Regions from separate parts of the Martinezella lusitana genome, predicted to be linked through region 1. Evidence: predicted binding sites of a transcription regulator. Region 1 holds the regulator's gene; the other holds the start of a gene.

What was found. Region 1 encodes HrcA, which represses chaperone genes, less so after heat shock. Its sites were predicted from a motif close to GTTAGCACTCNCNNNNNGNGAGTGCTAAC; they were not measured.
Region 2: a site for HrcA is predicted at 2,946-2,974, ahead of HB780_RS11965 (co-chaperone GroES). Genes of this name have one in related genera too.

The regions. Positions count from the first base shown of each region.
Region 1 is NZ_CP050308.1:2,937,566-2,943,534, reverse strand. It holds gene hpf (ribosome hibernation-promoting factor, HPF/YfiA family) at 81-656, shown strand; gene ptsN (PTS IIA-like nitrogen regulatory protein PtsN) at 745-1,209, shown strand; gene grpE (nucleotide exchange factor GrpE) at 1,301-1,936, opposite strand; gene hrcA (heat-inducible transcriptional repressor HrcA) at 2,135-3,223, opposite strand; gene rph (ribonuclease PH) at 3,396-4,112, shown strand; gene HB780_RS27880 (VOC family protein) at 4,132-4,545, shown strand; gene rdgB (RdgB/HAM1 family non-canonical purine NTP pyrophosphatase) at 4,557-5,201, shown strand; gene hemW (radical SAM family heme chaperone HemW) at 5,221-5,969, shown strand, end outside.
Region 2 is NZ_CP050307.1:1,939,176-1,945,144, forward strand. It holds gene HB780_RS11950 (ABC transporter permease) at 1-160, shown strand, start outside; gene HB780_RS11955 (hypothetical protein) at 585-749, opposite strand; gene groL (chaperonin GroEL) at 892-2,526, opposite strand; gene HB780_RS11965 (co-chaperone GroES) at 2,575-2,892, opposite strand; gene HB780_RS11970 (hypothetical protein) at 3,412-3,675, shown strand; gene HB780_RS11975 (hypothetical protein) at 3,672-3,989, shown strand; gene HB780_RS11980 (transglutaminase-like domain-containing protein) at 4,074-4,883, shown strand; gene HB780_RS11985 (bifunctional allantoicase/(S)-ureidoglycine aminohydrolase) at 5,057-5,878, opposite strand.

The sequences.
Region 1 (5,969 bases):
GAGCGCGTGAAGTGCTTGGATGAGCTTGAGGCTTGGCGTAAACTGGTACGCGCAATAACCACGACAAGAAGGGAAACTCCATGAGTGTGCGTGTCTCCGGTAAACATATGGAAATTGGTGAAACCTTCCGTCAGCGGATTGAGGACCAGATCGGTATGGCCGTGACAAAATACTTCGACGGGGGGTATTCAGGCCAAGTGACGGTACAGAAATCCAGTTCCCGCTTCTCAGCCGATTGCAAGCTTCATCTCGACAGTGGCGTCGTTCTGCATGCCGCCGGCGAGGCGATGGATCCGCAATTGGCGTTTGACGCGGCGTCCGCACGTATCGAAAAGCGCCTGCGCCGCTACAAGCGCAAACTGAAAGATCACCAGGCCGCGAGCCATGCGAACGGGCATATCGAAGTCGCCTATACCGTCATGGACGGTATGTCGGACGACGACGAGGAAATGGCAGCCGATTTCGCGCCGGCGATCGTTGCCGAAAGCACGAAACAACTGAAGACTATGTCGGTCGCGACCGCCGTGATGGCGCTCGATATGACCGATGAGCCGCTGCTGCTCTTCCGCAGCCCCGGCAAGGACCACTTGAACATCGTTTACCGTCGTCAGGACGGCAACATTGGCTGGATAGACGCAGCCAATATCAAAAGCTGAGAAAAGAAGATGAGTGGCGGCCCTGCACCATGTCAGCCGGCCGCCGCTCCTCCGTCATCGGATCTCGGCGACACGAAGGATAAAGAGAATGGCATTGGCAGATTTGCTGCACCAAGATGCGATCATCCCCGCCTTGAGGGCAAATTCCAAGAAACAACTGCTTCAGGAACTGGCAGCCAAGGCCTCCAAGTTGACCGGACTGCCCGAACGCGAAATCTTCGACGTCGTGCTGCAGCGCGAACGCCTGGGCTCCACCGGCGTCGGCAATGGCATTGCCATTCCGCACGGTAAGCTCAACAGCATCAAGTCCATCATTGGTATTTTCGCGCGCCTGGAACAGTCCGTGGATTTCGAGGCGCTGGACGACCAGCCCGTTGACCTCGTATTCCTGCTGCTCGCCCCCGAGGGTGCCGGCGCCGACCATCTCAAGGCGCTGTCGCGCATCGCGCGCGTGCTGCGCGACCAGGATCTGGTCGCCAAGCTGCGCGCCACGGATTCCTCCTCGGCGATCTACTCTTTCCTCAACGAGGAACAGGCATCTAACGCGGCCTGACGGACATCAATTAATTTCGAGACGCTGAAAAAGTAAGGGCCGGATGATGTTCCATCATCCGGCCCTTACTTTTGGATATGCCTTTTGAGGCTCAGGCGTCTTTTTCGTCGAATGGGCTGTTGGCGCCCAGCTCGGAAATCTCCGTGACCTTCGGGCCGCCCTTGGCGACGCCGACCATGGCGGGGCGCAGAACGCGCTCTCCGATGACGAAGCCGGCCTGCACCACTTGCACGACCGTGTTGTTCGGCACCTCAGGGTTCGGCACTTCGAACATTGCCTGATGGAAGTTAGGATCAAACTTCTGGCCGACCGGCTCGATCTGGCGCACGCCATGGCGCTCCAGCGCCGACAGCATGGAACGCTCGGTCATATCAACGCCTTCGATCAGCGTCTTCAGGCCGGCATCGTCGCGGAGTTCCGCCGGAATGGCGTCCAGCGTGCGGCGCAGATTGTCCGATACAGCAAGCATGTCGCGGGCAAAGCCGGCGACCGAATAGGACTTGGCGTCCTTAACTTCGCGCTCGGTGCGACGACGCAGATTGTCCATGTCGGCGGCAAGACGCAGATAGCGGTCGCGCAGATCGCTATTTTCGGCCTTCAGCAGCTCGACCGGATCCGGCTGCGAGGGCTCTTCCGTCTCCACGGTTTCCACAGTGTCCTGTGCAAAGCCCGCGAGATTGTCGGTCGCCGTAGCGTCAGGTCCGGTTTTCGTTGTTTCGTCGGTCATGACGGTCTCCGAATTGTTTGTCTTTTGAATGTGCCCGATATCGAGGTTTGGCCGGAAAAAATCAAGGCTTAGTCGCGAAGAACAGCCGATTCTCGGCATTCTGGCCACTGTTGGGCGAATACCGCGGGCTCATGGCATGATCCGGGGCTGGCGGAAGCCGTTGAATGGGAACTTGTCTTTCCAATGAAGCGCTTTCCGTCAAAGCCCGGGCCGCGACATCCTGGAAATCAGCTGGGCGGTATAGTCCACCATCGGCACGATGCGGGCATAGTTCAGCCGCGTGGGACCGATGACGCCGACGGCGCCAATGATGCGATCATCGTCATCGCGATAGGGCGCGACGATCAGCGACGAGCCGGAGAGCGAGAAAAGCTTGTTTTCCGAGCCAATGAAGATGCGCACGCCGGGACCGCTTTCGGCGAGATTCAGGATCTCGATCAGGCTGTCCTTCTTTTCGAGATCGTCGAACAACAGGCGCAGCCGGTCGAGATCCTCGGCGCCACCGATTTCGGTCAGCAGATTGGCGTGGCCGCGCACGATCAGTTGCGTCGGCTTGCCCTCATCCTCGCCACCGGACCACACCGCAATGCCGCGCTCGACCAGCTCCCGCGATAGCGTATCCAGTTCGTGGCGCACGCTCTCCTTCAATGTCAGCAACTGACGGCGCAGATCCGGCAGGGTCTGGCCGGTCATGTGCGCGTTGAGGAAATTCGCGGCTTCCGTCAACTGCGACGAGGTGATGCCGGCCGGCAGCTCGATGATGCGGTTTTCCACCTGGTCGTGATCACCGACGAGTACGGCAAGCGCCTTGGTCGGCTCCAGGCGGATGAATTCGACATGCTTCAACACCGGATCGTTCTTCGAGGTGATCACCAGCCCGGCGCCGCGCGAAATGCCCGAGAGCATGCGGCTGGCCTCGGTCATGACCGATTCCATCGGCTGGTCACGATTGCTGCCACGCACCTGCCGGTCGATCGTGGCGCGGTCTTCCGCCGAGAGATCACCGACCTGCATGAAGGCATCGACGAAAAAACGCAGGCCCACCTGCGTCGGCAGACGGCCGGCGCTGATATGCGGCGAATAGATCAGGCCGAGCTCTTCCAGATCGCTCATGACGTTGCGCACCGAGGCCGGCGACAGCGACATCGGCAGCAGGCGCGAGAGGCTGCGCGAGCCGAGCGGCTCGCCATTCTCGAGATAGCCTTCGACGATGCGGCGGAAGATTTCTTTCGAGCGTTCGTCCAGCGCTGCAATGGCATCCGTAACCGACGATGTCGTGAATCCCATTTCGCTGCCAAACCCCTTCTGTTGAACCTCAGTTAAAATATAATCATTCAGTTAGCATTGGCAAAAGGGAAAAATGCCAACCCCGCCATATCAGGGCCTTCCAGCCTGCTTTTCCTTTGCAAAAGCCGCCGGTGGATCGTAGAAGCGGTCGATAAACGTTCAGGAGAGTAGAATGCGGCCTTCAGGCAGAAAAACCGACCAGATGCGCAAGGTATCGTTCGAGCGTAATTTTTCCAAGCATGCGGAAGGCTCGTGCCTGGTCAAGTTCGGCGATACGCATGTGCTCTGCACGGCAAGCCTGGAAGAAAAGACTCCGCCATGGCTGCGCAACAGCGGCAAGGGTTGGGTCACGGCCGAATACGGCATGCTGCCGCGCGCCACCGGCGAGCGCATGAAGCGCGAAGCCGCTACTGGCAAGCAGGGCGGCCGCACGCAGGAAATCCAGCGCCTCATCGGCCGGTCGCTGCGCGCCGTTGTTGACCTGAAGGAGCTCGGCGAACGCCAGATCACCATCGACTGCGACGTCATCCAGGCCGATGGCGGCACGCGCACGGCCTCGATTACCGGTGCCTGGATCGCGCTCTACGACTGCCTGAAGTGGATGGAGAGCCGCAACATGATCAAGGTCGATCGGGTCCTCAAGGATCATATCGCCGCCATCTCCTGCGGCATCTTCGCCAGCCAGCCGGTGATCGACCTTGACTACCTCGAGGATTCATCCGCCGAGACGGACGCCAACTTCGTCATGACCGGCAAGGGCGGCATCGTCGAGATCCAGGGCACGGCGGAAGGCACGCCCTTCAGCGAAGAGGAATTCACCACGCTGATGCATCTCGCCAAGAACGGTATCGCCGAGCTGGTGGAACTGCAGAAGCAGACGATTGCCTGACGAAAGAGGCGGTCAACCGATGAACCCATCGCCGGAAGGCATTCTCGAAACCGCACTCTATGCCGATGATCTCGATGCCGCCGAAGCCTTTTATGGCGGCATACTCGGGCTTGAGAAGATCTCGCGCGGGGGCAATCGCCATGTGTTCTATCGTTGCGGGCCGGGTGTACTGTTGATCTTCAACCCGGTCGAGACGGTGACGCCGCCGGAACCGGACGCTCTGCCCGTGCCACCGCACGGCACAAAGGGCCATGGTCACGTCTGCTTTCGGCTCAGCGGTGACAATATCGAGACGATGGCGGAGAGACTGAAGGCCGCCGGCGTCACTATTGAATCCGATTTCCACTGGCCGAACGGCGGCCGCTCGATTTACTTCCGCGATCCGGCCGGCAACAGCCTGGAATGCGCCGAACCCCGGATCTGGGGCATCTGACAGGACAGGATATGCGCAAGCTCGATACCAAGACCATCGTCGTCGCCAGCCATAATGCCGGCAAGATCCGTGAAATCCAGGATCTGATCGGCCCGTTCGGCTTCACCGCCACATCGGCCGCCGATCTCAATTTCATCGAGCCGGACGAGACCGGCACGACATTCGAGGAAAATGCGACGATCAAGGCGCTGGCCTCGGCCAATGCCTCCGGCCTGCCGGCATTGTCAGACGATTCCGGCCTGGTGATCGACGCGCTTGGCGGCGATCCCGGCGTCTATACGGCAAACTGGGCGGAGACAGCTGACGGCACCCGCGATTTCGTGATGGCGATGCAGAAGGTCGAGACCGCGCTGGAAAAAGCTGGAGCCACCTCGCCGGAAAGCCGCACCGCGCACTTCGTCAGCGTGCTTTGCCTTGCCTGGCCGGACGGACATACCGAGCTTTTCCGCGGCGAGGTCGAGGGCATTGTTGCCTGGCCGCCGCGCGGCTCACAGGGCTTCGGCTACGATCCGATCTTCCAGCCCAAGGGTTACGAGACGACCTTCGGCGAGATGAGCGCCGAAGAGAAGCATGGCTGGAAGCCCGGCGAAGCGCAGGCGCTCTCGCACCGTGCCCGGGCCTTCAAGCTTTTTGTCGAAACCTGTCTGGAGGCGTAAGCTTAAGCCTGTGGACATCATGGAACCGCAAGACATGACGCGTGAGGCGCAATTGCTGCCCGATACCGGTGAACCCGGCTTCGGCGTCTATGTGCATTGGCCCTTCTGCGCGGCCAAATGCCCCTATTGCGATTTCAACAGCCATGTCCGTCATCAGCCGGTCGATCAGGAACGTTTCGTCGCCGCCTTCCTAAAAGAGATGGCATCGATGCGGACGATCGGCGGCCCGAAGACGGTGACCAGCATTTTTCTCGGCGGCGGCACGCCATCGCTGATGAAGCCCGAGACGGTCGCTGCCGTTCTCGATGGTATCGCCAAGCATTGGCATGTGCCGGATGGTATCGAGATCACCATGGAGGCCAATCCCTCCAGTGTCGAGGCCGAGCGTTTCCGCGGCTATCGCGCCGCCGGCGTCAACCGCGTGTCCATGGGCGTGCAGGCGCTGAACGACCGCGATCTGAAATTCTTAGGCCGTCTGCACGATGTCGCCGACGCGCTGAAGGCAATCAAGCTGGCGCGCGACATCTTCCCGCGTATGTCCTTCGACCTCATCTACGCCCGGCCGAACCAGACCGTCGAGGAATGGGAGCGCGAGCTGAAGGAGGCGATCTCCTATGCCGTCGATCATCTCTCGCTCTATCAGCTCACCATCGAGGAAGGCACGCCCTTCTTCGGCCTGCACAAGGCAGGCAAGCTAATCGTGCCGGATGGCGACCAGTCGGCGCTGCTCTACGAGGCGACACAGGAGATCACCGAGCGCGAGGGCAT
Region 2 (5,969 bases), on a different replicon from region 1:
CGCCTTCCAGCTCCGCCTACAAACGGCAGTGCAAGGCGTGCCCTACCAGATCTTCCTGATGACACCCTATGTCCTGTCCATCGTCGCGCTCGCCGTGATGAGCCGACGCGCCCGCGTGCCGCAGGCGCTGATGCAGCCCTATCGACGCGGCGAGAGATAATCCGACGTTTCGCCTTCGGCAGGCATCGCGGCGATAAAGTATAGCGACGAGATACCTGTGGCGGCGCCCATCTCCTGACCTGCCACCAAGGTGACAGCGCCATTTTTGAGACGGTGTAGCGCCGGTCAAGCAAGTGGGGGCGTTGCGCCGAGCGGATTTAGGGCGTGCACTGCTGAGCCGTATCAATCTGGCCGTAGCCAAGATGACAATGACGCCCGCCGGTTAATGACAATCGGCGGGGTTGGACAAAAGCATCCCGACGCGAGATCGCCGCAGGCGCGGGCGAACGCCTGAAAGATTTGGAAAACCGTTCTTCACTCTTGCGAAGTACGTTCTGCGCCTTCGCCTTGAACCAAGGTCGGCGGACTTGAACAGCATGCATCGCCCCTCGCCGGCGGTGATGGGCTCGCCGGCGCGACGTCTTTCAAATGAGGCGGTCGTCTGTCGCCGGCGGTGTAGGATTACGCGGAGTTTTTGCGCGGGATTTCTTATCCCCTTCCAGGGCAGGCTCTTGGTTCTGCGCAGGACGCTTGTCCTCAACGTCCTTCGGCAAGGGCTGCGGGTCGGCCTTTTTCACGAAACGGATCATTGTCATTCTCCTGATCTGACGGATTGAGAAAGCGCCCCACATGAATATGGGGCGCTTTTGGACTGAATGTCTCACATGACGAGAGCGGAGGCGCAGCCCTCAATGTGCGGCTGTCCGATGTGCTCTAGTTCAGGCGCTGCTGTCAGTATCCCATGCCACCCATGTCGCCATTTCCGGCCATCGCGGCAGGCTCTTTTGCCGGAATATCGGCGATCATCGCTTCGGCGGTGATCAGAAGTGCTGCAATCGAGCCGGCGTCCTGCAAGGCAGTCCGCACGACCTTGGCGGGATCGACGATGCCGGCCTTGACCATATCGACATAGGTTTCCGTCTGCGCGTCGAAACCTTGATTGTGATCCGTGCTGTCGATGAGCTTTCCGACAACGATCGAGCCCTCAACGCCGGCATTGTCGGCGATCTGCCGGATCGGAGCTTCAAGCGCGCGCAGCACGATCGAGATACCGGCCGTTATGTCGGCGTTTTCTCCGGTCAGCCCGGTCAGGACCGACTTTGCACGCAGCAATGCCACGCCGCCGCCGGGCACGATGCCTTCCTCGACCGCCGCGCGGGTAGCGTTCAGCGCATCGTCGATGCGGTCCTTCTTTTCCTTGACTTCGATCTCGGTCACGCCGCCAACACGGATCACCGCGACACCGCCGGCAAGTTTCGCCAGGCGTTCCTGCAGCTTTTCCTTGTCGTAGTCGCTGGTCGTATCCTCGATCTGGGTTTTGATCTGCTGGACGCGTGCCTGGATGGTCGCCTTCTCGCCGGAGCCGTCGATGATGGTGGTCGTGTCCTTCTCGATCAGCACGCGCTTGGCGCGTCCCAACATGTCGATCGTGACATTCTCAAGCTTGATGCCGAGATCCTCGGAGATTACCTGACCGGCGGTGAGGACGGCAATATCTTCCAGCATCGCCTTGCGGCGATCGCCGAAGCCCGGAGCCTTGACGGCCGCGACCTTCAAGCCGCCACGCAGCTTGTTGACGACCAATGTCGCCAGCGCTTCGCCTTCCACATCTTCCGAGATGATCAACAGCGGCTGGCCGCTCTGCACCACAGCTTCAAGGATCGGCAGCATTGCCTGCAGATTGCCGAGCTTCTTCTCGTGGAGGAGGATATAGGGATCCTCAAGCTCGACGCGCATCTTCTCGGCATTGGTGACAAAATAGGGCGACAGGTAGCCGCGGTCGAACTGCATGCCCTCGACGACGTCAAGTTCGGTGTCGGCGGTTCTTGCTTCCTCGACCGTAATGACGCCCTCGTTGCCGACCTTGTCCATCGCCTTGGCGATCATTTCGCCGACGCTCGCGTCACCATTCGCGGCGATGGTGCCGACCTGGGCGATCTCGCCGGAGGACTGGACCTTCTTGGCTCGTGCCTGGATTTCCTTGACGACGGCGATAACCGCAAGGTCGATGCCGCGTTTGAGGTCCATAGGGTTCATGCCGACGGCGACAAGCCTCACGCCCTCGCGCAGAATGGATGCGGCGAGCACCGTCGCGGTCGTCGTGCCATCGCCGGCAAGGTCATTGGTCTTTGAGGCGACTTCGCGCACCATTTGCGCGCCCATGTTCTCGAACTTGTCGGCCAGCTCGATTTCCTTGGCGACGGTGACGCCGTCCTTGGTGATGCGCGGCGCGCCGTAAGCGCTGGCGATCACGACATTGCGGCCCTTGGGGCCGAGCGTCACCTTGACGGCATTGTTGAGTAGCTCGACACCGCGGAGCATGCGATCGCGCGCATCGGCGGAGAATCTGATTTGCTTGGCAGACATGTTGTTCGTCCAGTTCAGTCTTGAAATTACGGGATTGGAGATCGGCCGTCAGGCGACCTTTAGGGCTGCTTCGTCGGTCTTTCCGACGATGCCCATGATGTCGGCCTCCTCCATGATCAGGAGTTCCTCGCCATCGATCTTGACCTCGGTTCCGGACCATTTGCCGAACAGGATCGTGTCGCCGGCCTTGACGTCGAGGGGAACCAATGCGCCGTCTTCATTGCGTATGCCCGGACCAACGGCGATGACTTCGCCTTCCTGCGGCTTTTCCTTGGCGGTGTCTGGAATGATGATCCCGCCCTTGGATTTGAGATCGCCTTCCGCGCGCCGGATGACGACGCGATCGTGGAGTGGACGGAATTTCATAGGGTTCTTTCTAAAGCCGGAGCATATTGCGGCTGAGACCCCAACATAGCACTCGTGGCACTCGATTGATAGGAGTGCCAAGAAATATTAGGTGCGTTTCAAAATTATCATGAAATATAACTCGGCCATTCTGCTCCCGCATTTGATCAAAACTAGGTGATTTGCGAGAATTTCATGGCCCTTAATTTGTAATTTTATTTTGTGATTTCTGAATTTTATTGATGAATATTCACAGAGATGCCTGATTAAGCCTTGATTGAATCCCATTGGAGTCGTAAGTGTAAAGTTCATTTATTTGAACTGCTCCGGCTTTCGCGGCGTCAGAGACCTACGACCCGCGTGCATCACCGAGTCCTCGACAGTGAACGCATAGCGCCGTTCCGGCGCGCGTCGGCCTGTCCGAACCTTTGATGATCCCTCGCGCGGACCTTGGATGTACCGGCACAGTCCGGATCGTTCCGGTTCGGATGGGAATAGTGCAGGAAGGCGCATTGGCGTGTTCCTGTGGAGAGCCACGCCATGACCAATCGCACCACTCAAACCGTCGTCCACTTTTCATTCCCATTCCTGCTGCCAGGTTTCGACGCGCCGCAACCGGCCGGCGAATACCGCGTCGATCACGACGAGGAGGCCATCGAGGGGATCTCTCGGCTTGCCTGGCGACGTGTCGGCGCCTTCATCCATCTGCCGGCGATCGCCATGCCGGGTTCAAGGCAGCAAATGGTACCCATCAATCCCACGGATCTCGAAATCGCACTCGAAAAGGACCATAAGCAATCATGACCGATATAAAAGGCAGTGCTCATCCGATCCGGCGCGATCCAGCCACGCATCTTTTTACCTTGGGGCAGGCCGTCTGGATAAGAAAAGGCCCCGGCATGGCCGCCCCCAAATTCAGGAGCACCTACCGTGTCACCGGTACGCTGCCGCCGAAGGGTAATGTACTGCAATACCGCATCCGCAACGACGACGAACCTCATGAGCGGGTGATGATGGAAGACCAACTGGAATCGGTGCGTGCCTCATCCGGTGGCGCAGAGACTCTCATGGAGAAGACCTTCGGTCATGCTCAGGGAACGAAACCATGGCTCTCCTGAAACGAGAAAACCAGACAAGAAAAAGTGCCGCCGAAATCTGAAGGTGCACATGGTTGTTAGCCTTGCCACACAGGAGCCCCCTTTATGCTGATCCGCTACGGTTACGAAATGACCCTGACCTGCCAGCAGCCGACTGCCCTAGTATGCCTGCTATCGGTCCACGACGACCGCGCGGCGGATATCAGATCTCCGGAAACAGTATTCACCACCCCAGATGTTCCGACATCGACTTACCGCGATCTCTTTGGCAACCGATGCCGACGACTTGTCGCGCCGGCGGGCGATCTGACGATATGGGGCGATGCCACGATTGAGGACGACGGCAAAACCGACCGGATCGTACCTGACGCCCGAGAACTGCCGGTTTCGGATCTGCCGGATGATTGCCTCGTCTATCTCATGGGCAGCCGCTATTGCGAAACCGACCGGTTGAGCCAGTTTGCCTGGGACACGTTCGGCACGATCACACCCGGCTGGGCGCGGGTGCAGGCGGTTTGCGATTTCGTCCACAACCACATTCGCTTCGACTACATGCAAGCGCGATCGACGCGGACGGCATTCGAGGCCTTCCATGAGCGCGTCGGCGTCTGCCGTGACTATGCGCATCTTGCCGTCACGCTCTGCCGCTGCCTCAACATTCCCACCCGTTATGTCAACGGCCATCTCGGCGACATCGGTGTTCCCGTCGTCGATCCAATGGATTTCAGCGCCTGGATGGAAGTCTTCCTCGATGGTGCCTGGTATACGTTCGATCCGCGCAACAACAAGCCCCGGATCGGCCGCATCGTCGTGGCGCGGGGCCGCGATGCAGCCGATATACCGCTCATCAACTCGTTCGGCCCGCATGTGCTGAAAGCATTTCGCGTCTGGACCTATGAAGTGACAAGCGGCTAATTTCCGGTTTACCGGAAACAGCGGCTGGGGCATCATCAACTTAACGGGCCGGGAAGGACGATTGGGGTCGCAAGAGGCATGACCCGCATCGCGGGTGGTCCGCTGGACCACCTCCGCCGTTTCCCGCCAAAGTGATTGCCCATACCGTCAGGCTTTATGTCCGGTTTAGCCGACTACCAAAGCCCGGGGTGCCGGTTAACGTCTTTGTAAAGCAGGTAGCGGAAACGGCCCGGACCGCCGGCGTAGCAGGCTTGCGGGCAGAAGGCGCGCAACCACATGAAGTCGCCCGCTTCCACTTCCACCCAGTCCTGATTCAGCCGATAGACCGCCTTGCCTTCGAGCACGTATAGACCATGCTCCATGACATGCGTCTCCATGAAGGGGATCGTCGCGCCCGGCTCAAGGGAGACGATATTGAGATGCATGTCGTAGCGGACGTCGGACGGATCGATGAAGCGGGTCGTTCCCCAGCGGCCATCCGTGTCCGGCATCGACGAAATGGCATGTTCGTCCTCATGCGTGAAAATAGCGGGCGGAGCTTCCAATCCCTCGACTGGCTGGAACGCCTTCCTGACCCAATGGAATCTGACTGGCGCAGTTCCCGGGTTGCTCAGCTTCCACGCGGCTCCAGCCGGGATAAAGGCAAAGGATCCTGCTTTTAACGCATACTGGCTTCCCGCAAATTCGATTGCCATCTCGCCCTCGACGACGAAGATCGCTGCTTCCGCACGCTTGTCAGGTTCAGGCCGGTCGCTTCCGCCGCCTGGCAGGACCTCCATCACGTATTGCGAGAACGTTTCCGAGAAACCGGTGAGCGGCCGGGATAGAATCCAGGCTCTCGTTCCCGACCAATGCGGAAGCACGCTCGTTACGATGTCGGTCATAACGCTTCGTGGAATAACCGCATAGGCCGTCGTAAAAACAGCCTTGCTTGAAAGCAGTTCGGTCTGTGGCGGCAATCCGCCGAGTTTCGAATAGTAATTTCTATCGGTCATGGGTGCGGTCTCGCGGCGCGGGATTATGCATTTGCCTTAAGTGCCGCTCGCCTTTTAAGCAACAATAAATTCGGCGCTCACCAGCCCGGAA